One region of the Streptococcus sp. HMSC073A12 genome, then DNA from elsewhere that is predicted to be linked to it. Evidence: predicted binding sites of a transcription regulator. Region 1 holds the regulator's gene; each other region holds the start of a gene.
The links. Region 1 encodes Rex, which represses fermentation and respiration genes when NADH is low (regulators of the CRP and FNR family bind a similar motif). Its sites were predicted from a motif close to TTGTGAANTANTTCACAA; they were not measured.
Positions count from the first base shown of each region.

Region 2: a site for Rex is predicted at 4,701-4,718, ahead of adhE (bifunctional acetaldehyde-CoA/alcohol dehydrogenase). Genes of this name have one in related genera too.
Region 3: a site for Rex is predicted at 2,490-2,507, ahead of HMPREF2876_RS01040 (class II fructose-bisphosphate aldolase). Genes of this name have one in related genera too.

Region 1 is NZ_KV810539.1:69,077-76,805, forward strand. It holds gene phoU (phosphate signaling complex protein PhoU) at 1-67, shown strand, start outside; partial or broken gene HMPREF2876_RS10195 (IS3 family transposase) at 176-1,261, opposite strand; gene radC (RadC family protein) at 1,401-2,081, shown strand; gene HMPREF2876_RS05650 (gamma-glutamyl-gamma-aminobutyrate hydrolase family protein) at 2,078-2,770, opposite strand; gene HMPREF2876_RS05655 (redox-sensing transcriptional repressor Rex) at 2,798-3,442, opposite strand; gene HMPREF2876_RS05660 (DUF1831 domain-containing protein) at 3,606-3,953, opposite strand; gene HMPREF2876_RS05665 (cysteine desulfurase family protein) at 3,958-5,073, opposite strand; gene HMPREF2876_RS05670 (ribose-phosphate diphosphokinase) at 5,083-6,042, opposite strand; gene HMPREF2876_RS05675 (CYTH domain-containing protein) at 6,126-6,686, opposite strand; gene HMPREF2876_RS05680 (GTP diphosphokinase) at 6,782-7,453, shown strand; gene HMPREF2876_RS05685 (NAD kinase) at 7,437-7,729, shown strand, end outside.
Region 2 is NZ_KV810540.1:28,655-36,383, reverse strand. It holds gene ruvB (Holliday junction branch migration DNA helicase RuvB) at 1-934, shown strand, start outside; gene HMPREF2876_RS06655 (nucleotidyltransferase family protein) at 936-1,499, shown strand; gene HMPREF2876_RS06650 (low molecular weight protein-tyrosine-phosphatase) at 1,736-2,164, shown strand; gene HMPREF2876_RS06645 (MORN repeat-containing protein) at 2,173-2,586, shown strand; gene HMPREF2876_RS06640 (acyltransferase family protein) at 2,576-4,393, shown strand; gene adhE (bifunctional acetaldehyde-CoA/alcohol dehydrogenase) at 4,757-7,408, shown strand.
Region 3 is NZ_KV810527.1:54,944-62,672, forward strand. It holds gene HMPREF2876_RS01030 (peptide ABC transporter substrate-binding protein) at 125-2,083, shown strand; tRNA gene HMPREF2876_RS01035 (tRNA-Leu) at 2,283-2,368, shown strand; gene HMPREF2876_RS01040 (class II fructose-bisphosphate aldolase) at 2,553-3,434, shown strand; tRNA gene HMPREF2876_RS01045 (tRNA-Thr) at 3,588-3,660, shown strand; gene HMPREF2876_RS01050 (LytTR family DNA-binding domain-containing protein) at 3,877-4,323, shown strand; gene HMPREF2876_RS01055 (LiaF transmembrane domain-containing protein) at 4,329-4,991, shown strand; gene rpmB (50S ribosomal protein L28) at 5,126-5,314, shown strand; gene HMPREF2876_RS01065 (Asp23/Gls24 family envelope stress response protein) at 5,490-5,855, shown strand; gene HMPREF2876_RS01070 (DAK2 domain-containing protein) at 5,858-7,525, shown strand.

The DNA of each region.
Region 1 (7,729 bases):
TGATTACGCCAAAAATATCTGTGAATGGGTTGTTTATTTTGAAACAGGTAAAATTGTTGAAATGTAAATACTAACTTAAAAAATTTGAGAATCGGTACTGCACCCCAATAATGGGACAGAAGAAAAAACCTTTTTAGGCGACCAGATTTCTGTAATCTACAGGAGACCGGTCGTTTCATCTCTGTTGAATTCTAGTTTCATTATAAAATATGATGTAAGATTAACAATATCTGTTCTACTATCTTTGGTTAAGTTTCTCCAGTTATGGAGATAGAAGGTTTCAGACTTTAGGACAGAATGAAACCATTCGATACAGGCATTATCTGCTGGTGTTCCCTTACGGGACATAGAGCGGGTGATGCCTTTTTCTGTGCAAGCCTGGTAATAAGCTTTTGAGGTGTAGACAGAGCCCTGATCGCTGTGCAACAGCGCTCCTTGAGACACATTCAGTTGGTTCAAAGTATCCAACACAAAGTCCGTATCCTGACAATCTGAGATTGTATAAGCCACAATCTCACGATTATAGAGGTCCATGATAGAGGAAAGGTAGAGTTTACAGTTTCCAAAGTAGAGGTAGGTCATGTCTGTGACTAGCTTCTCCAGTGGCTTTTCTGCTTGAAAATCACGGTCTAGCTTATTTTCTGTTACATAGTAGGGCTTACCTAGACTCAGTCCCTTCTTAGGACGTACACGGCAGAACCAACCATTCTCCTTCATGATACGATAAACCTTTTTAGGATTGATGACAAGGTTATCCCTCTTCTTGAGCAATCGAGTGATGGTACGGTAGCCGTAGATAACCTGATTTCCCATACAGATTCGCTCGATTTTTTCTACAACCTCGTCCCTTTTTTAGGCTTCTCACCTTCTGCTTTCCAACGGTAGAAAGTGGATCGTTTGATACCAAAACAGTCCAGAGTGACGGATACTGAGCAGACGTTTTTGTATTCTTCCACCAGCTTGATAAGACTTACTTTGTCGATGGTCTTATCAAGATCCGATACTTTTTTAGTAGTTCCACCTGTAGTCGTAACTGTTCCACTTCGGATAGCTGTTCCATTCCTTTACCGTAGGTATATTGTTTCCCCACAGGTTGGTGGAAACGGTGCAGTTCATCATTCTGATACCATCGCCACCAGGTTTTGACCTGACTAACATTTTTGATGCCCAGAGTCTCCATGATAACCTTATTGGACTTACCTGCTTTCTTCATTTCGATACAGGCTAACTTAGTTTCTACCGAATACGCTTTTTTGACCATAACAAAACCCTCCTGTTTCTAGTAAACTAGAAACAGAAGGGTTTTTCTTGTGTCTCATTTTATGGGGCTAGTGCCAATTATTTCTCAGATTTTTTATTTTCCTCTTCTTTTTCCGAATAAGGATATGAGGAGGTTTTTTATGTATAGTATTTCATTTCAGGAAGATTCTTTGTTGCCAAGGGAACGTTTAGTTGCAGAAGGTGCAGAACAATTGAGCAATCAAGAATTGTTATCCATTCTTATCCGCACAGGTAATAAAAAAGAAACTGTTTTTCAAGTTTCTCAACGGATTTTATCAACTATTTCTAGTTTGAATGATTTGCGCAATATGACGCTACAAGAATTGCAATCAATCTCTGGAATTGGTCGTATCAAGGCTATTGAATTACAAGCTATGATTGAATTAGGCCAGCGAGTCAGTAAAGCAGAATTGATTACGCAAGAGCAAATTTTAGGTAGTCAAAAGCTGGCGAAAAAAATGCAACAAGAATTGGGGCATAAGAAGCAGGAACACCTTGTGGCTTTATATCTGAATACTCAAAACAAAATCATTCATCAGCAGACGATTTTTATCGGTAGTGTATCACGCAGTATTGCAGAGCCACGAGAAATCCTGCATTATGCTGTGAAACACATGGCGACATCCATTATTTTGGTGCACAATCATCCGTCAGGAGCTGTACTGCCAAGCAAAAATGACGATGAAGTGACCAAACATGTAAAAGAAGCGTGTGAATTAATGGGCTTCATCTTACTGGATCATCTCATCGTCGCAGAGAAAGATTATTATAGTTATCGCGAAGAAACAGACTTGATTTAAAGTCTATTGACAACATAGTCAAATAACATTCGATCTTTAGGGCGTGTTTCAAATAAGAATTCTGGATGCCACTGGACTCCCAGATAAGCGATTTCATCAGTTGTTGTAATGGCTTCAATGGTGTTGTCTTTCGGATCACGGGCAATGACTTCGACATTTTCTGCTAAATCTTTGATACTCTGATGATGGAAAGAGTTGATATGAGATACTTCGCCGTAAATCTTTTCCAAAACAGAGCCGGATTTAGTGACTAGTTTTTGAGTAGTATATTCAGCAGAACTGTCTTGCCAATGGTGCTCAATATCTTGATAAAGTGTTCCACCCATTGCAACATTAAACAATTGCGTACCGCGGCAAACGGTAAAAATTGGTTTTTGTTGCTGGATAGCTTCATGGATTAAGGCTAATTCAAACAAATCACGCTCCAAATGGTAATCATCACTGTCAATTGTTTTTTCTTCGCCATAGAATTGTGGTGATACATTTTGCCCACCCGTTAGGATAAGTTTATCAATCATCTGGATGTAGCGCTGTGCCATATCTGCATCTCCAATCGGCAATATGATAGGAGTTCCACCAACTTCTTTTACGCCCTCTACAAATCCCTTAGCAGCATAACTCATGATGGCAAATTCATCTTCAGGGTTTGGTCTTTCGTTTCCAGTAATGCCGATAATAGGTTTCTTCATAAATAGATGTCTGCTCTTTCTAATTGCTTAATGCTCTTTTTTCATAAAATAAAGGAGTGTTTGTAGTTCACTTGTCAAATCAACATATTGAACGACAACATCTTTTGGAACGGTTAAGTGAACAGGAGAAAAACTGAGAATACCTTTTACACCAGCTTCCACAAGAACAGTTGCAACCTCTTGCGCTTTTGCACTAGGAACGGTTAAAATAGCTGTTTTGACATTCACATCTTTTAATTTGTTATTGATTTGTGAAATGCCATAAATAGGAATCCCGTCATTTGTAGTAGTCCCAACTTCAGGATGATTATCTGTATCAAATGCCATAACAATCTTCATTTTGTTCCGTTCGTGGAAACGGTAGTGGAGCAAAGCATGTCCCATGTTACCGATACCAACTAACATCACATTGGTAATGGAATTGTCATGAAGTAAGTCAGCAAAAAAATTCATGAGTTTTTTTACATCATAACCATATCCACGACGACCTAATTCGCCAAAGTAAGAAAAATCTCGACGGACAGTTGCAGAATCAATCCCGATCGCATCTGCGATTTGTTTTGAATTGGCTTTTTCGATTTTTTCGGAATTAAATCGTTTGAAAATCCGATAATACAGAGAGAGCCTTTTAGCAGTTGCGCGTGGAATGGTTGTATTTTTTTCAGATTTCACAAAATCACATCCTTTCAAAGACTATTTTATAGAAAGTTTGTGAAAAAATCAACTTATTTGATAAAAATAGAAAAGGAGTAGGACAAAATCAAAGATTTTTGGCTTGTTTCCTACTCTTTATTGTTTTACTAATGATTTAAAAATGAGTTTTTAAGCTATTTGTTTATTGTTCTTGTTTAGTGAAAATACCACGTTCTACCAAGCTATCCATTAAGAAATAAAACTTTTCTTGAATGATGTGATTGTCTTCTGATTTAAAAATATTCACTAACCGAAGGCCAGATTTATCTGTGATGTTGATTTTTACACCTGAAAGGTTTTTGTTGATAATGATTTTCAACAAAAAGCCGTCTCCACTATTGGGAACATTTTCTAATAAGCGTGTCAATTCGTAATTTCCAACTTTGGTTTCGACAAATGTGTTATCGCGCAAAGTAAATTTTTTTACATTTTCTCCAAGAGAATAGCTGAAAGAGCAGTCTTTTAAGTGAATAGTGGTCTGAAAAGCCATCTATTTATCCTCCTAAAATTTCTTTTAATGTTGTAGTAAATTGTCGAACTTCTTCTGAAGTATTTTGTTCTGAAAAGCTAATGCGAATAGATTCTCTTAATCGCTTTGAGTCGCTACCATAAAAAGCTTTAAGCACATGACTGGGTTCGATAGCTCCTGCTGTACAAGCAGAGCCAGTTGAGATAGAAATTCCAGATAAGTCTAAACGCATGAGCAATAAATCGTTAGCCTGCTTTGGAAAGCCAAGATTTACGACATAGGGAAGTGTGTGTGAATCATTATTTATATAGTAATGGATTCCGTCAAGTTCAGAGAGAAGTTGCTGTTTCAAACTTTCAACATGTTCCATGTTTTCTTGGTAGCAATTGAGGCTCTCTTTTAGAGCCGCAACCATACCGGCAATAGCCGCTAAATTCTCAGTTCCTGCACGTCTTTTATCCTCTTGATCTCCACCATGTAAAAATTTGTCAAATTTTACATGATTGAAGTACAAGAAGCCGATGCCTTTTGGACCATGAAATTTATGAGCCGATGCACTCATAAAGTCAATTCCTAGCTCGTCAGGATAGACAGGTAATTTGCCTATAACTTGCACAGCATCCACATGATAAGCAGCGGGATGATGTTTCACAACGTCAGCAATTTCTTTGACTGGAAGCATATAGCCTGTTTCATTATTGGCATACATGGTTGAGACAAGTATTGTATCTTCTCGAAGGGCTTCTTTTATCTGTTGAGCCGTAATCTCTCCATTTTTAGGTTGGATATAAGTAGCTTCAAAGTCAAATTTATCCACCAGATATTCAATCGTTTCAAGAACCGAATGATGCTCAATAGCAGTTGTAATAATGTGTTTCCCTTGATCTTGATGGGCTAAGGCATATCCTTTTATGGCTGTATTGTTACTTTCTGTCCCACCAGATGTATAGATGACATGTTGACTATTAGTATGAAGCAGTTCAGCAAGCTCTTGTCGGGCTTTGCGAAGAATTTTACTAGCAGCTCTTCCGTGGCTATGAATGCTAGATGGATTGCCAAAGGTATTTTCCATAACCTGTGTCATAGCAGTAATAGCAGCTGTTGACATAGGAGTTGTTGCTGCATTATCGAAATAAATCAAGATTTCTCCTTATTTCTTTTTATTGTAAGCAAACAGTGGACTGACTGGTTTTCTTTTATGGATACGAACGATTGCATCTCCGATTAGCCCACTTGCAGTAATGTATTGAACATTTTTCGGAGTTTTTTCTTTCGTTGCAACTGAGTCAGTAACCAGGATTTCTTTGATAGGAGAGTTATCTAACTTTTCAGCGGCTCCCTCAACAAATAAACCATGACTAGAAACTGCATAAATCTCTGTTGCACCTTCGCGTTCAACAATTTTTGAGGCTTCAGCAAATGTACGACCAGTATTTAAAATATCATCAATAAGGATAGCTTTTTTCCCAGCTACATCTCCGATAATATAGCCTTCGTTACGGTGGGTATCGTCTTGAGCGTAGTCGATAATCGCAATCGGAGCATCTAAATGCTCTGCTAAGCTTCTAGCACGTTTAACACCAGAATTTTTTGGACTGACCACAACAACATCTTCACCAGACAAGCCCTTTTCACAGTAATGTTTGGCAAAAAGAGGAACGGTGTAAAGGTTATCAACAGGGATATCAAAGAAGCCTTGGACTTGGACAGCATGCAAATCTAGGGTTAGAACACGATCAACTCCTGCCTTAACCAGCATATTCGCTACGAGCTTGGCTGTAATTGGTTCGCGAGGAGCGGCTGTTCGGTCTTGACGAGCATAGCCAAAATATGGCATCACAACATTGACAGAATTAGCGCTGGCGCGATTGCAAGCATCCACCATGATGAGAAGTTCCATCAAATGATTATTGACAGGAAAACTTGTTGATTGAATGATAAATACATCAAAGCCACGCACGCTTTCCTCGATGTTTACTAGGATTTCTCCGTCTGAAAATTGACGTGATGAAAGTTTTCCAAGAGGCACATCAGCAGCTTTAGCAATTTTCTCGGCAATATCGTGATTGGAATTTAGTGCAAACAACTTCATCTGTGCTTTATCCGTCAGTATATTCATCATAACTTATTAAGACTCCTTTTGATTTCTACACTCCATTTTATCAAAAAATAAGTAAAATTTCAGCTTTTTATTCATAAGTTTTGAGCAAATCTTGCAACTTTAGGCTTTGCATATTTATAATGGATATGATGAGCTTGTAAAAAGCACTCGAATTGTTCTTTTCCAGTTTTTGCATCTGTCACTTCCAGCTCTAATTCGTAGTCTGTTTTGTCAAAATAATGATTTTCATCAAGTGCCATTAAGCCAATAGTGGTTTCTTTTTCATAGCGAATAGTTGTTAAGCTCCCTAGAATCTTTAATTTCTCGAGATTGATAGCAGCCTGAGTCAGCAGAGTGTGTATTTCTCCTTCAGGTAGCACACATGTATTGATGAGAGTGTGAGACTCTTCTAAAGTGAGAAATTGATTGTATTCCATATTACCGACCTGCTGCGGAATTTTTAAAGTTAATTCGGCACGAGTTTCAAAAGTACGAATCCGAAGTGCCATTTTTGCATCTCGAATTGAAAAGTCGGCTGTGTCAATATAGTAGTTTATCTGCTTGGTAGCTTTTATCTTTGAAAACAGTGGTAACAGCTGTTGGTACTCATTTTTTGTCAGAAGCGTTTTGTATTCAATTTCCAAATGATCCATTTTCCAATCCTTTTCTTTTGTTTGAAAGCGATTTATGTTATAATAAGTATTGTGTTTATTTTATAAAAAATTAAGTAAAATGACAAGGTGAGTGTATGCAATTAGAGTGGGAAGAGTTTCTGGATCCTTATATTCAAGCGGTTGGTGAATTAAAGATCAAACTGCGTGGGATTCGTAAACAGTATCGAAAACAAAAAAAACATTCTCCGATTGAATTTGTAACAGGTCGTGTAAAACCGATAGAAAGTATCAAAGAAAAAATGGCTTTGCGTGGGATTAAAGAGGAAAATCTAGCGCAAGATATGCAAGATATAGCTGGTTTGCGCGTAATGGTTCAATTTGTGGATGACGTAGAAGAAGTTTTGGATGTTTTACGAAAGCGCCACGACATGCGGATTATCCAGGAGCGAGACTATATTAAAAACCGTAAGGCTAGTGGATATCGAAGTTATCATGTCATTGTTGAATACCCAGTTGATACCATTGATGGCAACAAAACAGTTTTGGCAGAGATTCAAATCCGCACTTTGTCCATGAACTTTTGGGCAACAATTGAACATTCGTTGAATTATAAATATAAGGGTGAATTTCCAGATGAAATTAAGAAACGTCTAGAGATTACCGCAAAAATCGCCTATCAATTGGACGAAGAAATGGGGAAAATTCGTGATGATATTCAAGAAGCGCAAGCTTTATTTGACCCAATTAGTCGTAAATTAAATGATGGCGTAGGAAATAGTGACGATACAGATGAAGAATACAGGTAAAAGAATAGGGATTATCAGTAATCGTAGACGGCAAAGTCAAGAACTTTGTCGCCAATTAAAACAAAAATTAAAGCAAAATCATTTTATTTTGAATGATAATAATCCTGATATTGTCATTTCAATCGGTGGCGACGGGATGCTTTTGTCAGCCTTTCACAAATATGAAGATCAGCTAGACAAAGTTCGCTTTGTTGGTGTTCACACAGGACATTTGGGCTTTTATACAGATTATCGAGATTTTGAGTTGGACAAACTAATTGATAATTTAAAATTAGA
Region 2 (7,729 bases), on a different contig from region 1:
CCAGTATTTACAAGAATATATTGGGCAAGACAAGGTCAAAAATCAGCTGAAAATTTTCATTGAGGCAGCTAAAATGCGAGATGAAGCGCTAGATCACACGTTGCTTTTTGGACCTCCAGGGTTGGGAAAAACCACTATGGCTTTTGTCATTGCCAATGAACTGGGAGTCAATCTCAAGCAAACTTCGGGTCCAGTTGTTGAGAAAGCGGGCGATTTGGTGGCAATCTTGAACGATTTGGAGCCGGGAGATGTTCTCTTTATTGATGAGATTCACCGCTTGCCTATGTCTGTTGAAGAGGTGCTCTATAGCGCTATGGAGGACTTTTACATTGATATTATGATTGGCTCTGGCGAGACCGGTCGTAGTGTTCACTTGGATTTGCCACCGTTTACCTTGATTGGCGCTACGACCAGAGCTGGTATGCTGTCCAATCCTTTACGGGCTCGTTTTGGCATTACTGGTCACATGGAATATTATGCAGAAGCAGATTTGACGGAGATTGTGGAGCGGACGGCAGACATCTTTGAAATGGAGATTACGCATGAAGCAGCTGAAGAATTAGCTCTGCGTAGCCGAGGCACGCCTCGGATTGCCAATCGGCTTCTTAAACGTGTACGAGATTTTGCTCAGATTATGGGCAACGGACTAATTGATGACCAAATTACTGATCAAGCCCTGACGATGCTGGATGTGGATCAGGAAGGTCTAGATTATGTGGATCAGAAGATTCTCAAGACCATGATTGAAGTGTATGGTGGCGGGCCAGTTGGTCTGGGGACTCTGTCTATCAATATCGCAGAAGAGCAAGAAACGGTCGAAGATATGTATGAGCCTTATTTGATCCAGAAAGGCTTTGTTATGCGAACTCGAACAGGGCGCGTGGCAACCCGTAAGGCTTACGAGCATTTGGGTTATGAATATTTGGAGAAATAACATGCTATCTGAAAAAGAGATTTTACATGCGTTTTCATCAGACCGAGATATGATGACTATCTTACAGATTATCTATGACTTGCAATTGAAAGACAGCTGGCTTTGTGCTGGTTCAGTACGAAATGTCATCTGGAATATTCTGTCGGACAAGCCCGGCTTTGATACGGAGACGGATGTGGATGTAATCTTCTTTGACCCAGATATTTCTTACGAGGAAACGCTCAATATTGAAAATCGACTCAAGCGAGAATTTCCACATTACCATTGGGAAGTCAATAATCAAGTCTATATGCATATCTACAGTCCAAATACCCAATCTTATACTAGCTCGCAAGATGCCATGAGTAAATATCCAGAGCGCTGTACAGCTGTGGGTTTACGTTTGTTGGATAATAGACAGCTGGAACTCTTTGCGCCTTATGGCTTAGACGACATTCTCCATTTTCGTGTTCAGCCGACTCCGCATTTCTTAACAGATCCAGCGAGAAAAGCTCTTTATGAACAACGACTGAGCAAAAAGAATTGGCAGAAGAAGTGGAACAATCTTCAAATTGAATTTCTTTAAAATTTCTCAAAAATAGTAAAATCTTTAAGAAAAATTTAAGTCAATATCGGTATACTATAATCACAAGTTGAGAAGAGCTTAACTTGAACTCCTAAAAACTTTTCTTTTTCATAATAATCTCCCTATAAGAGTCGCCCAATCGGCGGCTTTTGTGTTTTTAAAAGAATTCAAAAATTCTCAGGGGTTTAAATTCCTATTTTTTTAGATTTTGTTATAATAGTAAAGAGGTCTATGCTATGAAAAAAATTGTGTTTGTTTGCTTGGGAAATATCTGTCGCAGTCCAATGGCAGAATTTGTGATGAAAGATTTGACAGATGGTGTTTATGTTGAAAGTCGTGCGACTTCTGATTGGGAGCATGGTAATCCAATCCATTCGGGAACGCAGGCGATTTTTAAGAAATATGCCATTCCTTACGACCAAAGCAAAACTTCTCAACAAATTTCACAGCAGGATTTTGTAGACTTTGATTATATTATAGGAATGGACGAATCCAATTTTCAAGATTTGAGGAAAATCGCACCGGGAAAATATCTGGAGAAAGTATTTCAATTTGAAGAGAGAAGTGTGCCAGATCCTTGGTACACAGGTGATTTTGATGAAACTTATCAGCTTGTCTTGGCAGGCTGTCAGAAATGGATTGAGCGCATAAAGAGCGAAGATTAGTGGAGAGAATGGACGCATTAAAAGAATTTTACGAAAAGTACAAAATTTATCTTACAAGGCATAACTTGGAATTGCTAGCAGTAACGGTTATTGTCCTATCAGCGATGGTGGCTTTTACATCAGGTATTCCCAGTCAAGGGGCATTGACCTTGGATAAAGGAACAATCAAATATAATGGCAGTCTCGTCCGTGGTAAAATGAATGGTCAAGGAACATTGACTTTTAAGAATGGTGATGTTTATAAAGGCTATTTTAAAAATGGAACTTTCAATGGGAAAGGAACTTTTACAGCTAAAGCTGGCTGGAAGTATGAAGGAAATTTTGTAAATGGTCAAGCAGATGGTCAAGGCAAATTAACAACAGAAAATAATGTTGTCTACAAGGGAAAGTTTAAACAGGGGATTTATCAAAATGCGCGTTAAATGGTTTTCATTAGTGAGGATTACAGGGTTACTTCTAGTCCTGCTCTACCATTTCTTCCAGAAAGCTTTTCCTGGCGGTTTTATTGGTGTGGATATTTTCTTCACTTTCTCAGGCTTTTTGATTACATCTCTCTTGATTGATGAATTTGCCAGAGACAAAGACATTGATGTTAAAGGATTCTTGAGACGTCGCTTTTATCGGATTGTGCCACCGCTTGTCTTTATGATTTTGATTGTCATGCCCTTTACCCTGTTGATTCGGAAGGATTTTGTGGCTGGTATTGGGACGCAAATCGCTGCTGTGCTCGGCTTTGTGACAAATTTTTATGAAATTTTGTCTGGTGGAAATTACGAGAGTCAATTTATCCAACATCTCTTTGTGCACACATGGAGCTTGGCTTTGGAGATGCACTACTATATCTTGTGGGGCTTGGCAACATGGTATTTAGCGAAGAAAAGTAAAACCATTGGGCAATTTCGTGGTATTATCTTTCTTTTATCATCTGCTTTGTTCTTGATTAGTTTTCTCTCTATGTTTGTCAGAAGTTTCTTCTCTTCAAACTTTTCTGTGATTTACTTTTCAAGTTTCACGCATATCTTCCCGTTTTTTGCAGGAAGTATTTTAGCGACACTTTCGGGTGTGAGTGATTTGGGAGCACCTTTTCGTAAAATGGAGCAGGCGCTTGATTTGAAAAAGACCTTTTATCTACTTGGTGGTAGTTTTGCAGCTTTGCTGTTATTAACGTTCCTCCTGAGATTTGATAATTTATTGACTTATCTGTTTGGTTTTCTTCTTGCAACGGTATTTTCGGTGGTGATGATTTTGGCAACACGTGTGCTCCATGAGAAGACGCCACATGTTGATGAGCCGCCCGTTATCACATTTATTGCAGATACGAGCTATGGTGTGTATTTGTTCCATTGGCCGTTTTACATCATCTTTTCCCAATTGATGAGCAATGGATGGGCAGTTCTATTAACAACCGTGCTTTCTTTTGCTTTGGCGGCTTTCTCTTTCTATCTATTGGAGCCGACATTAGCAGGTAGAGAGCCAAAAGTATTTGGCTTGAAGATGGACATCAAGCAAATCACAACACCTGTATTTTATAGTTTGATTCCATTAACACTGGTCGCTTTGGTCATGATTGTGACTGCTCCGAAAATTGGTGCTTTTGAAGAAAATTTGCTCGTCAATGGGTTAAATCAAGCTGACAGTAAAATGCAGATCACTCGTACCCAAGCTGATAATGTGAGTGCCAGTCAATACAATGTAGCAAAGGGTACGACCGTTATCGGAGATTCGGTAGCTTTGCGAGCAAGTGAATGGCTCAAGCAGGCTATGCCGGGAATTCAAGTGGATGCAGCGGTCAGTCGAAACTTAGAATCGGGCTTGCAAGTCTATCAAACTGATATTTCAAACAAGGTGCTTCTGGAGACAGTCGTCTTAGCCTTGGGAACCAATACGGTTGATAACTACGAAAGTTTGCTCAATCAATTTATTGAGAAATTACCAAAAGGACATCGTTTGGTTTTAGTGACGCCGTATGATGGTCGCACAGCACATAACGCTTCTAGCTTGGCAGTCAAAACACGTCAGTATGAGTTGGAATTGGTGAAAAAATACGATTATGTATTTGTAGCGGATTGGTATCAAACTGCTATCGAACACCCAGAAATTTGGTACGGAACTGACTATGTGCACTTTGGCTCGGAGACAACAACAATCACCAAGGGCGGTGAGCTCTATGCACAAACCGTTAAACAAGCCATTGATGAAGCTGTGAAAAAAGGAACGGTGAAGAAATAGTAGTAAATAATTAGAAGTCATGGATTGCTTTGCGATTCATGACTTTTGTGTACTGTAAAAAGGATAGTAGGGTAGAACGAGGGTGGAGGAATACATGGCAAAAATGCTCTTTTTTACATAACTTTTGTTTTAGGAAATCTTGAAAAAGTATGTGAAATATATAATTTTATGTTTTAAAATTCACAAACAATGTTTTTAAATATAATAGAAAACTCATGTTTTGAAATAACTTCACAATATAAAAGAAAAAGTTTGTGAAGTTTGCATGAAACTGTTTACAAGAGAAAAAAAATAAGGTATAATAATCTTGTGAAAAATTTAACAAAGGGTTTATAAAAATCCTAAAAACCATTGGAGGAACACATGGCTGATAAAAAAACATTAACTCCCGAAGAAAAAAAGTTAGCTGCTGAAAAGCATGTTGACGAACTCGTTCAAAAAGGGCTAGTTGCTCTGGAAGAAATGAGAAAATTAAATCAAGAACAAGTAGACTACATTGTTGCAAAAGCTTCAGTTGCTGCTCTTGATGCACATGGTATCTTAGCAGAACATGCTGTTAAAGAAACAGGTCGCGGTGTCTTTGAAGACAAAGCAACAAAAAACCTTTTTGCCTGCGAACATGTTGTTAACAATATGCGTGGTGTTAAAACTGTTGGTGTGATTGAAGATGATCCTATTACAGGTTTAACGAAAATTGCTGAACCGGTCGGAGTAATCTGCGGAATCACTCCAACGACCAACCCAACTTCAACAGCGATTTTTAAATCATTGATTTCGTTGAAAACGCGGAATCCAATTATCTTTGCTTTCCACCCATCTGCTCAAGAATCTTCTGCTCATGCGGCACAAATCGTACGTGATGCAGCGATTGCAGCAGGTGCACCTGAAAACTGTGTTCAATGGATTACACAGTCATCTATGGAAGCAACAACAGCTTTGATGAACCACGAAGGGATTGCAACAATCCTTGCGACTGGTGGGAACGCCATGGTAAAAGCTGCCTATTCATGCGGCAAACCTGCTCTTGGAGTTGGTGCTGGTAACGTTCCAGCTTACGTTGAAAAATCAGCAAATATCCGCCAAGCAGCACATGATATCGTGATGTCCAAATCATTTGATAATGGTATGGTCTGTGCATCTGAGCAAGCCGTGATCATTGATAAAGAAATCTATGATGAATTTGTAGAAGAATTCAAATCTTACCATACTTACTTTGTCAACAAGAAAGAAAAAGCGCTTTTGGAAGAATTCTGTTTTGGTGCAAAAGCTAACAGCAAGAACTGCGCTGGTGCAAAATTGAACCCAAATATTGTTGGTAAACCAGCTACGTGGATTGCTGAGCAAGCAGGATTCAAAGTACCAGAAGGTACGAATATCTTGGCCGCTGAATGTGCAGAAGTTGGAATTAAAGAACCATTGACTCGTGAAAAATTATCACCTGTTATTGCAGTTTTGAAAGCTGAAGATACTGAAGATGGACTTAAAAAAGCTCGTCAAATGGTTGAATTTAATGGTCTAGGACACTCAGCTGCTATCCATACAAAAGACGAAGCTCTTGCAAAACGTTTCGGTACGGAAATAAAAGCAATGCGTATTATCTGGAACTCTCCATCTACCTTTGGTGGTATCGGTGATGTATACAACGCCTTCATTCCATCATTAACACTTGGATGTGGTTCATACGGACACAACTCAGTTGGTGATAACGTATCAGCTATCAACCTTCTTAACATCAAGAAAGTAGGAAAACGTAGAAATAATATGCAATGGTTTAAAGTTCCTTCAAAAATCTACTTCGAACGTAACTCAATCCAATACCTTCAAACTTGCGAAGGTATCGAACGTGTCATGATTGTTACCGATAAATCAATTGAAAAACTAGGTTTTGTACAACGTGTGATTGACCAGTTGAATCTTCGTAAAAACAAAGTCACGATTCAAGTCTTTTCAGATGTTGAACCAGATCCAGATATCACAACAGTTCGTCGTGGTGTTGAAGTAATGCGCTCGTTTGAACCAGACACTATCATTGCCCTTGGTGGTGGCTCACCAATGGATGCGGCTAAAGGTATGTGGATGTTCTATGAACAGCCAGACGTTGACTTTGGTGACCTCGTTCAAAAATTCATGGATATCCGCAAACGTGCCTTCAAATTCCCATCACTTGGTAAGAAAGCACAGTATATTGGTATTCCAACAACATCTGGTACAGGTTCAGAAGTAACACCGTTTGCAGTTATCTCTGATAAGGCAAATAATCGTAAATACCCTATCACTGACTATGCATTGACACCAACCATTGCAATTGTTGATCCTGCTTTGGTAGAATCTGTTCCAGCATTTATTGCTGCTGACACAGGTATGGATGTCTTGACACACGCAACTGAAGCTTATACTTCTAACTTTGCCAATGACTATACAGATGGTATTGCTCTTCAAACTATCAAGTTAGTCTTCAAATACTTGGAAAAATCTGTAAAAACGGCTGACCCAGAAGCCCGTGAAAAGATGCACAATGCCTCTACAATGGCTGGTATGGCCTTTGCAAATGCCTTTCTTGGGATGAGTCACTCAATGGCGCATAAGATTGGTGCTGTTCACCACACCATTCACGGACGTACAAATGCTATTTTACTTCCTTATGTTATCCGTTACAATGGAACTCGTCCATCTAAAACTACAACATGGCCTAAGTACAATTACTGGAAAGCTGATGAAAAATTCCAAGATATTGCTCGTATGCTAGGTCTTCCTTGCTCAACACCAGAAGAAGCGGTTGAAGCGTATGCCAAAGCTGTTTATGACCTTGGTGTAGCGGTTGGTATCAAGATGAACTTTAAAGATCAAGGTATTGATGAAAAAACTTGGAAAGATAGCTTACATGATATTGCCGTTCTTGCTTATGAAGACCAATGTTCACCAGCAAATCCACGCTTGCCAATAGTTACTGACATGGAAGAAATTATGGCTGATGCCTACTATGGCTATGCAGAACGTCCAGGACATCGTAAATAGACAGTAAAGTTTGTTCTAATTTGAATCGTTCGTCATTGTACAGACAATGTATTCAGATTTTTAGACATAAATCAGTTTATCAGTAACTATCTCCCTGCTTTTGTAGGGAGATTTTTCTATTTGGAGAGAGTGTCCTTTCTCTCGCTTAATATTGTATGCGTTTTCCTGTAAACTAGTTGTGAAAAAAGGAGGGCGGTCATGTTTCAATTGTTGGTATTTGATAGGGACGATGTCATTGTGTATACAGAAAATCTTATACTTCTCTTTGCCTTAAAATATCATAATAGACTGATAAGTTTTGAATCTGTAAATTTGATACTA
Region 3 (7,729 bases), on a different contig from region 1:
TGCAGCAAATAACTATTATTTTAAATAAATAATATTTTCTGTCAAAAGATAGCTCTTTACTTTTTGAAAATATTTCGGCATAATATTCAATGTAACAAGATGTGACATTAGAGGAGGTTTATCTATGAAATCATCAAAATGGATTATTGCAACAGGAGTTGTGCTAAGCGCTGGAATCCTATTATCAGGTTGTGGCAAGTCAGCTTCTAGCACATCAACTTATTCATACGTGTATACACAAGATCCAGACACGCTAAATTATCTGATGGCGAATCGTGCGACAACTTCAGATGTTGTGACTAACTTAGTTGATGGATTATTGGAAAATGACCAGTACGGAAATTTAGTTCCGGCGCTTGCTAAGTCATGGACAGTCTCCAAAGATGGCTTGACATATACGTATAAATTACATAAAGATGCTAAATGGTACACATCAGAAGGTGAAGAGTACGCAAGTGTAAAAGCGCAAGACTTTGTAACTGGCTTGAAATACGCCGCAGATAATAAATCAGAAGCCCTTTACCTCGTTCAAGATTCTGTCAAAGGTTTAGATGCTTACATCAAGGGTGAAACGAAAGATTTTTCAACGGTTGGAGTAAAAGCTCTAGATGACTATACAGTACAGTATACACTCAGCCGTGCAGAGACTTATTGGAATTCAAAAACGACCAATAATATCCTCTTCCCAGTTAATGCAGATTTCTTGAAATCACAAGGAAAAAAATTTGGTTCTGTAAAACCAACCAGCATTCTATACAATGGTCCTTATCTATTGAAGTCTCTGACAGCCAAGTCTTCTATGGAATTTGCTAAAAATCCTCATTACTATGATAAAAAGAATGTTCATTTGGATAACATTAAATTGACATATTATGACGGCTCTGACCAAGAAGCCCTTATCCGTAACTTCACAGATGGTGCCTATAGTGCAGCTCGTCTTTATCCAAATAGCTCTAGTTTTGCTTCTGTTAAGAAACAATATGCTAACAATATCATCTATAGTTTGCAAGATGCGACCAGCTACTATTATAACTTTAATTTAAATCGTCAGTCCTATAACCATACATCGAAGAAAACAGATGCTCAAAAGGCTGCGACCCAAGAAGCGGTGCTAAATAAAGCTTTCCGTCAAGCTATCAATTTTGCCTATAATCGTACTTCTTATGGTGCACAAAGTAATGGGAAAGACGGAGCGACAAAGGTATTGCGGAACACACTCGTGCCACCAACATTTGTTTCTATCGGTGATAAAACGTTTGGTGATGTTGTGTCTTCTAAGCTGGTAAACTATGGCTCAGAATGGTCAAACATGAATTTGGCCGATGCACAAGATGCTTATTACAATCCAGAAAAAGCTAAAGCAAAGTTTGCTCAAGCTAAAGCAGAACTGCAAGCAAAGGGTGTTCAGTTTCCTATCCACTTAGATGTACCAGCTGATCAGACAAGTAAAATTGGTGTTCAATGGGAAAGTTCCATGAAACAATCTGTTGAGTCTGTCTTAGGCACAGAAAATGTTGTCATTGATATTCAACAAATGAGTTCAGATGAATTAAATAATATCAGTTATTTTGCTAATACAGCTGCTCAAAAGGACTATGATTTGTATAATGGTGGTTGGTCTGGTGACTATCAAGACCCATCTACTTATCTAGATACTTTGAATATAAAAAATGGTGGTAGTTTACAAAACTTTGGTCTGGAACCAGGTCAAGAAAATGATAAGATCAAGGCAGTTGGACTGGACACATATACAGAGATGCTAGCAGAAGCAAATGCTGAAACCAACGAAGCTACACGCTATGAAAAATATGCCGAGGCGCAAGCATGGTTAATTGATAGTGGCTTGACAATGCCAAACCTCTCTCTTGGAGGAACACCATCTGTGACGAAAACAGTTCCATTTAGCCGTTCTTATTCATTAGTTGGAATCAAAGGTGCTTCAAGCAGTTATTTCAAATATGTCAAACTGCAAGACAAAATTGTAACAACAAAAGAATACGAAAGTGCTAAAAAGAAATGGCTAAAAGAAAAAGAAACCTCTAATAAAAAAGCGCAAGATGACTACGAAAATCATGTGAAATAAAACAAATGTAAGAAACTTCTATGAACGATAAGCTTCGTAGGAGTTTCTTTTTGTTGTTCCTATCTAAAGAACCTATATTGAAGAAGTCTCAAATAAGAGTTGGCTTTAGAGAGTGATTTTAAGTGCTGACAGATACATTTTTTCAAAAAAATTCTTGACAAGGAGTTTCTATTCTGTTATACTAATAAGGTACCCAATCGCGGGGATGGCGGAATTGGCAGACGCGCAGGACTAAGGATCCTGTGACCGCTTTAGGTCGTGAGGGTTCAAGTCCCTCTCTCCGCATCAGGTAAGCTGGCTTCGGCCGGTTTTTTTGTTTCATTATTTTTGAAATGTGAGGAAAGAAAAACAGTTTTATAAGAGAAAGCGCTTAAAAGATTAGGAAATGCTGGTATTTTTTCCTAAAAAGTGATAAAATAAACAATGTAAATGGGAAAACCCATAAAAATAAATAGGAGGCCTAATACTAATGGCAATCGTTTCAGCAGAAAAATTTGTCCAAGCAGCTCGTGACAATGGTTATGCAGTTGGTGGATTTAATACAAACAACCTTGAGTGGACTCAAGCTATCTTGCGTGCAGCAGAAGCTAAAAAAGCTCCAGTTCTTATCCAAACTTCTATGGGTGCTGCTAAATATATGGGTGGTTACAAAGTATGTAAACTTCTCATCGAAAACCTTGTAGAATCAATGGGAATTACTGTACCAGTTGCTATTCATCTTGACCATGGTCATTATGAAGATGCACTTGAATGTATCAAAGTTGGTTACACTTCAGTTATGTTTGATGGTTCTCATCTTCCAGTTGAAGAAAATCTTGAAAAAGCTCGCAAAGTTGTTGAATTTGCGCATGCAAATGGCGTGTCAGTAGAAGCTGAAGTTGGTACAATCGGTGGTGAAGAAGATGGTATCATCGGTGATGGTGAATTGGCTCCAATCGAAGATGCAAAAGCAATGGTTGAAACTGGAATTGACTTCCTTGCAGCAGGTATTGGTAACATTCATGGACCATACCCAGCTAACTGGAAAGGTCTTCACCTTGACCACTTGCAAAAATTGACAGAAGCTGTTCCTGGATTCCCAATCGTACTTCACGGTGGTTCAGGTATTCCTGACGACCAAATCCAAGCAGCTATCAAATTGGGTGTTGCTAAGGTAAATGTAAACACTGAATGTCAAATTGCATTTGCAAAAGCTACTCGTAAATTCGTTGCTGAATACGAAGCAAACGAAGCAGAATACGATAAGAAGAAACTCTTTGACCCACGTAAATTCTTGAAACCAGGTTTCGAAGCAATTACAGAAGCTGTTGAAGAACGTATTGACGTATTTGGTTCAGAAGGTAAAGCTTAATCGCTTACTAAATAAACAAGAAAATCTCGCCTTGTGCGGGATTTTTGTTTTTCTTTGAGTTATTTGATTGAATGTAGTGTGGGATTTATTATTTTTTCTTTTCCTCTTGACAAATCAAATTTGCATGCTAGAATAGATTTATACGTTTATTTCGCCGATTTAGCTCAGTTGGTAGAGCAACGCACTCGTAACGCGTAGGTCGTAGGTTCAAGCCCTATAATCGGCATTATTGAAGGTCTTCATTGAATTGAAGGCTTTTTTTGTTATTTATAAAGTGTTGTTGCGTAAAAAGGTGCTAGAATCTGGTCAACTTATGAAAAAGCAAGGAAGTTATTCAGATTTCACGACCATTTGCGTCTCGAAATGAACCACTTACTGAAAACCGCTTGAATTTCACGAACCAATTGTTATAATAAAATAAAGAAAAACGAGGGGAGCGTTTATGAAAATTCGAGTTGAGCTAGATTCTAATCTGGAAGAAGCAGAAATTGTCATTAAGGCACCTCGCTTTGATGAACAGATAGAGCGCATTCAGCGTTCTCTGGAAGAAGTTGCTAAGCCGTCTATTCTTTTTTACAAAGATACGAGCGAATATTATGTTGATTTAGCAGATATTCTCTTTTTTGAGACAGAGGGAAATAAGATTTTTGCGCATGCTCGAAATAATGCTTATGAAGTCAAACTGAAATTGTATGAGCTGGAAGAATGCTTGCCGCGGTATTTCTGCCGTATTTCTAAGTCAACGATTACGAACATTAAAGCAATTTATTCATTAGAGAAGTCTTTTTCAGGGACCAGCAGTATTCGCTTTTATGATACCCATAAGCAAGTGCATGTGTTTCGGCATTATTTTCAATTCTTAAAAGAAAAATTAAGTGAAATGAGGTAAATATTATGAGAAAAACATTGTTTGGAGTGGGGCTTTTGGTATTGGCAGGTTGGGTGCTACTACAAGGAAATTTTGGTATTCCAGTTATGGATTTCAATTTTTGGCCCATTCTCGTGGTGCTGGGCTTCGCTTACTTTGCGATTGAAAATTTTTGGAGAGGAAATTTATCTGGTGGGGTTATTTTAGCCATTATTTCCTTAATCGTTGCAAATAGTAGCTATCACTTTTTGCCAATCTCATCTGGAACGATTTTTTTAGCAGGGATTCTGGCTTCTATTGGTATTGGCTTAATTTTCAAACCAAAACGGATTTGGGGTGTTTATCGTGGTTCAAATGCTCATCGCACTATAAATGGGGATATTAATTTTGGAAGTGGTACGCGCTACATCAATTCGGAAGATTTTACCTATGAAACGCTAGATTGTACCTTTGGTAATGCCACAGTTTATTTTGACAATGCCACGATAAAAGGCGATTCCGCTACCTTTGATGTTGATGTATCTTTTGGGAATGCAACGTTATATGTGCCTAGTAATTGGCGTGTGGAGTTGGATGTAGACAATGCTTTCGGCACAGTTACCAATCCCCGTAACATCAATGAGAAAGACAAGACCCTCTATGTAAAGGGAGATGTATCTTTCGGTCGTTTGGGAATTATCTATATTTAAGACTGATGGATTGGGCTGTCTTGGCTAAATTTTGAAATATAGAGAAAATAGTCTTGCAAAATCTTAAAAATTGTGATAAAATTTTACGGTATGTGGTATAAAGCCCGTGAAACTAATCAGGAGGACAAGTATAAATGGCAAAAGTATGTTACTTTACAGGTCGTAAAACTGTATCAGGAAACAACCGCTCTCACGCAATGAACCAAACAAAACGTACTGTGAAACCAAATCTTCAAAAGGTGACAATCTTAGTTGATGGTAAACCTAAGAAAGTTTGGGCTTCAGCACGTGCCCTTAAATCAGGCAAAGTTGAACGCGTTTAATTTATGAAGAATCGGACCTCTGGGGTCCCTTTTCTTTTTGTACAAGAAAATAGATTTTTTAGGACAAGGAAACCCCCAAACATTGACTGAATACTTTCTAATTATGTACTCTCTCTTTTACAGTCCGCGTAAAATATGGTAAAATAAACTATAAAATACTTTTGAGGTAGAAACTATGACTGTAAAAATCAATACAAAAGATGGTCAAATCGAACTGACAGATGATGTCATTGCGACAATTGTTGGTGGGGCAGCAACTGAAATTTTTGGTGTTGTTGGAATGGCCAGTAAAAATGCCATTAAAGATAATTTCCAAGCTTTATTAGGCAAAGAAAATTATGCGAAAGGCGTTGTAGTAAAAACAACGGAAGAAGGTAGCATTGCTGTTGATGTTTATACAGTTTTGAGCTATGGTACCAAGATTAGTGAAGTGTCTAAAAATATTCAAGAGCGTGTGAAATTCAGTCTTGAAAATCAGCTTGGAATTACTGCTGAAACAGTAAATGTCTATATCCAAAATATTAAAGTTGTAGGAGAATAATCGTGTCAAATATTACTACTAGTTTATTTCAAGAAATGGTGCAGTCTGCATCTACTCGTTTGAATAAACAGGCTGAATATGTCAATTCTTTAAATGTTTTTCCTGTGCCAGACGGTGACACAGGTACCAATATGGGAATGACCATTGAAAATGGTGCAAAGGAAGTTGCGGACAAATCTGCTTCTACTGTTGGTGAAGTGGCTGGAATTTTTGCAAAAGGTCTCTTAATGGGTGCGCGTGGGAATTCGGGTGTTATCACGTCTCAGCTTTTCCGCGGCTTCTCTCAAAGTGTGAAAGAGAAGGAAGAATTAACGGGACAAGATTTAGCCCTTGCTTTTCAGTCTGGAGTGGAAGTAGCCTACAAAGCTGTGATGAAGCCGGTTGAGGGAACGATTTTGACCGTTTCTCGCGGAGCTGCAATTGGTGCCAAGAAAAAAGCAGAAGAGACAGATGATGCTGTTGAGGTCATGAAAGCAGCTCTTGATAGTGCTAAGGTGGCTCTTGCTAAAACACCAGACATGTTGCCAGTCTTAAAAGAAGTCGGTGTTGTGGACTCTGGTGGTCAAGGTCTTGTTTTCATTTATGAAGGCTTTTTGTCAGCATTGACAGGCGAATACATTGCGTCTGAAGAATTTCAAGCAACGCCTGCAACTATGACAGAAATGATCAATGCAGAACACCATAAGTCAGTAGCTAGTCATGTGGCAACAGAAGACATCAAATATGGTTATTGTACGGAAATCATGGTAGCCTTGAAAAAAGGTCCAACGTATGTTAAAGAATTTGACTATGATGAATTTCGCAACTACTTGAATGAACTGGGCGACTCACTTCTTGTCGTAAATGATGATGAAATCGTAAAAGTTCATGTTCACACGGAAGACCCAGGTTTGGTCATGCAAGAAGGCTTGAAATACGGAAGTCTTGTCAAGGTCAAAGTAGATAATATGCGCAATCAACACGAAGCGCAGGTTGAAAAAGAAGAGCGTGAAAATAGCCAGCCAACAGAAGAAGAAGAATATGCAATCATTGCTGTCGTTGCAGGAGAAGGATTGTCAGACATCTTTAAAGCGCAAGGTGTGGACTACATCATCTCTGGCGGGCAAACGATGAATCCTTCAACAGAAGATTTCATCAAGGCAGTTGAACATGTGAATGCTCGTCATATCATTATCCTGCCAAACAACAAGAATATCTTCATGGCGGCGCAATCAGCGGCTGAAGTGATTGAACAATCTGCTGCAGTGATTGAAACAAGAACAATTCCGCAAGGTTTGACTAGTTTGTTAGCTTTTGACCCAAGCAAATCTATTGAGGAAAATCATGATCGGATGACTGCTGCACTTGCAGATGTTGTCAGTGGTAGTGTGACGACAGCTGTCCGTGATACAACGATTGACGGTCTTGAAATTCATGAAAATGATAATTTAGGTATGGTAGACGGAAAAATTGTTGTTTCCAATCCAGATATGCTGACGACATTGAATGAAACGTTCAGTAAAATGTTAGATATGGATAGTGAAATTGTGACGATTTACATCGGTGAAGATGGAAGTGAAGACTTGGCCAATGAATTAGCGCAAGACATTACTGAAAAATTTGAAGATGTAGAAGTAGAAATTCACAATGGCGGACAGCCAGTTTATCCATATCTCTTTAGTGTTGAATAAATAGAATAACTGATGAAAAGGACGACTTGAGAGAGTCGTCTTTTTTATGACATTTGTCATGTTGAGCGATGACAAAATCATCTAGTGGCGATAAAAGAGTTGAGCTATAATGAAAGTAACAAGAGGAAATGTAGAGTTAGAAACCAAGTCTACAACCTGTTTTATTCTTCTTGCTGCAAGTAACTCTGTGGTAATTCAATCGTT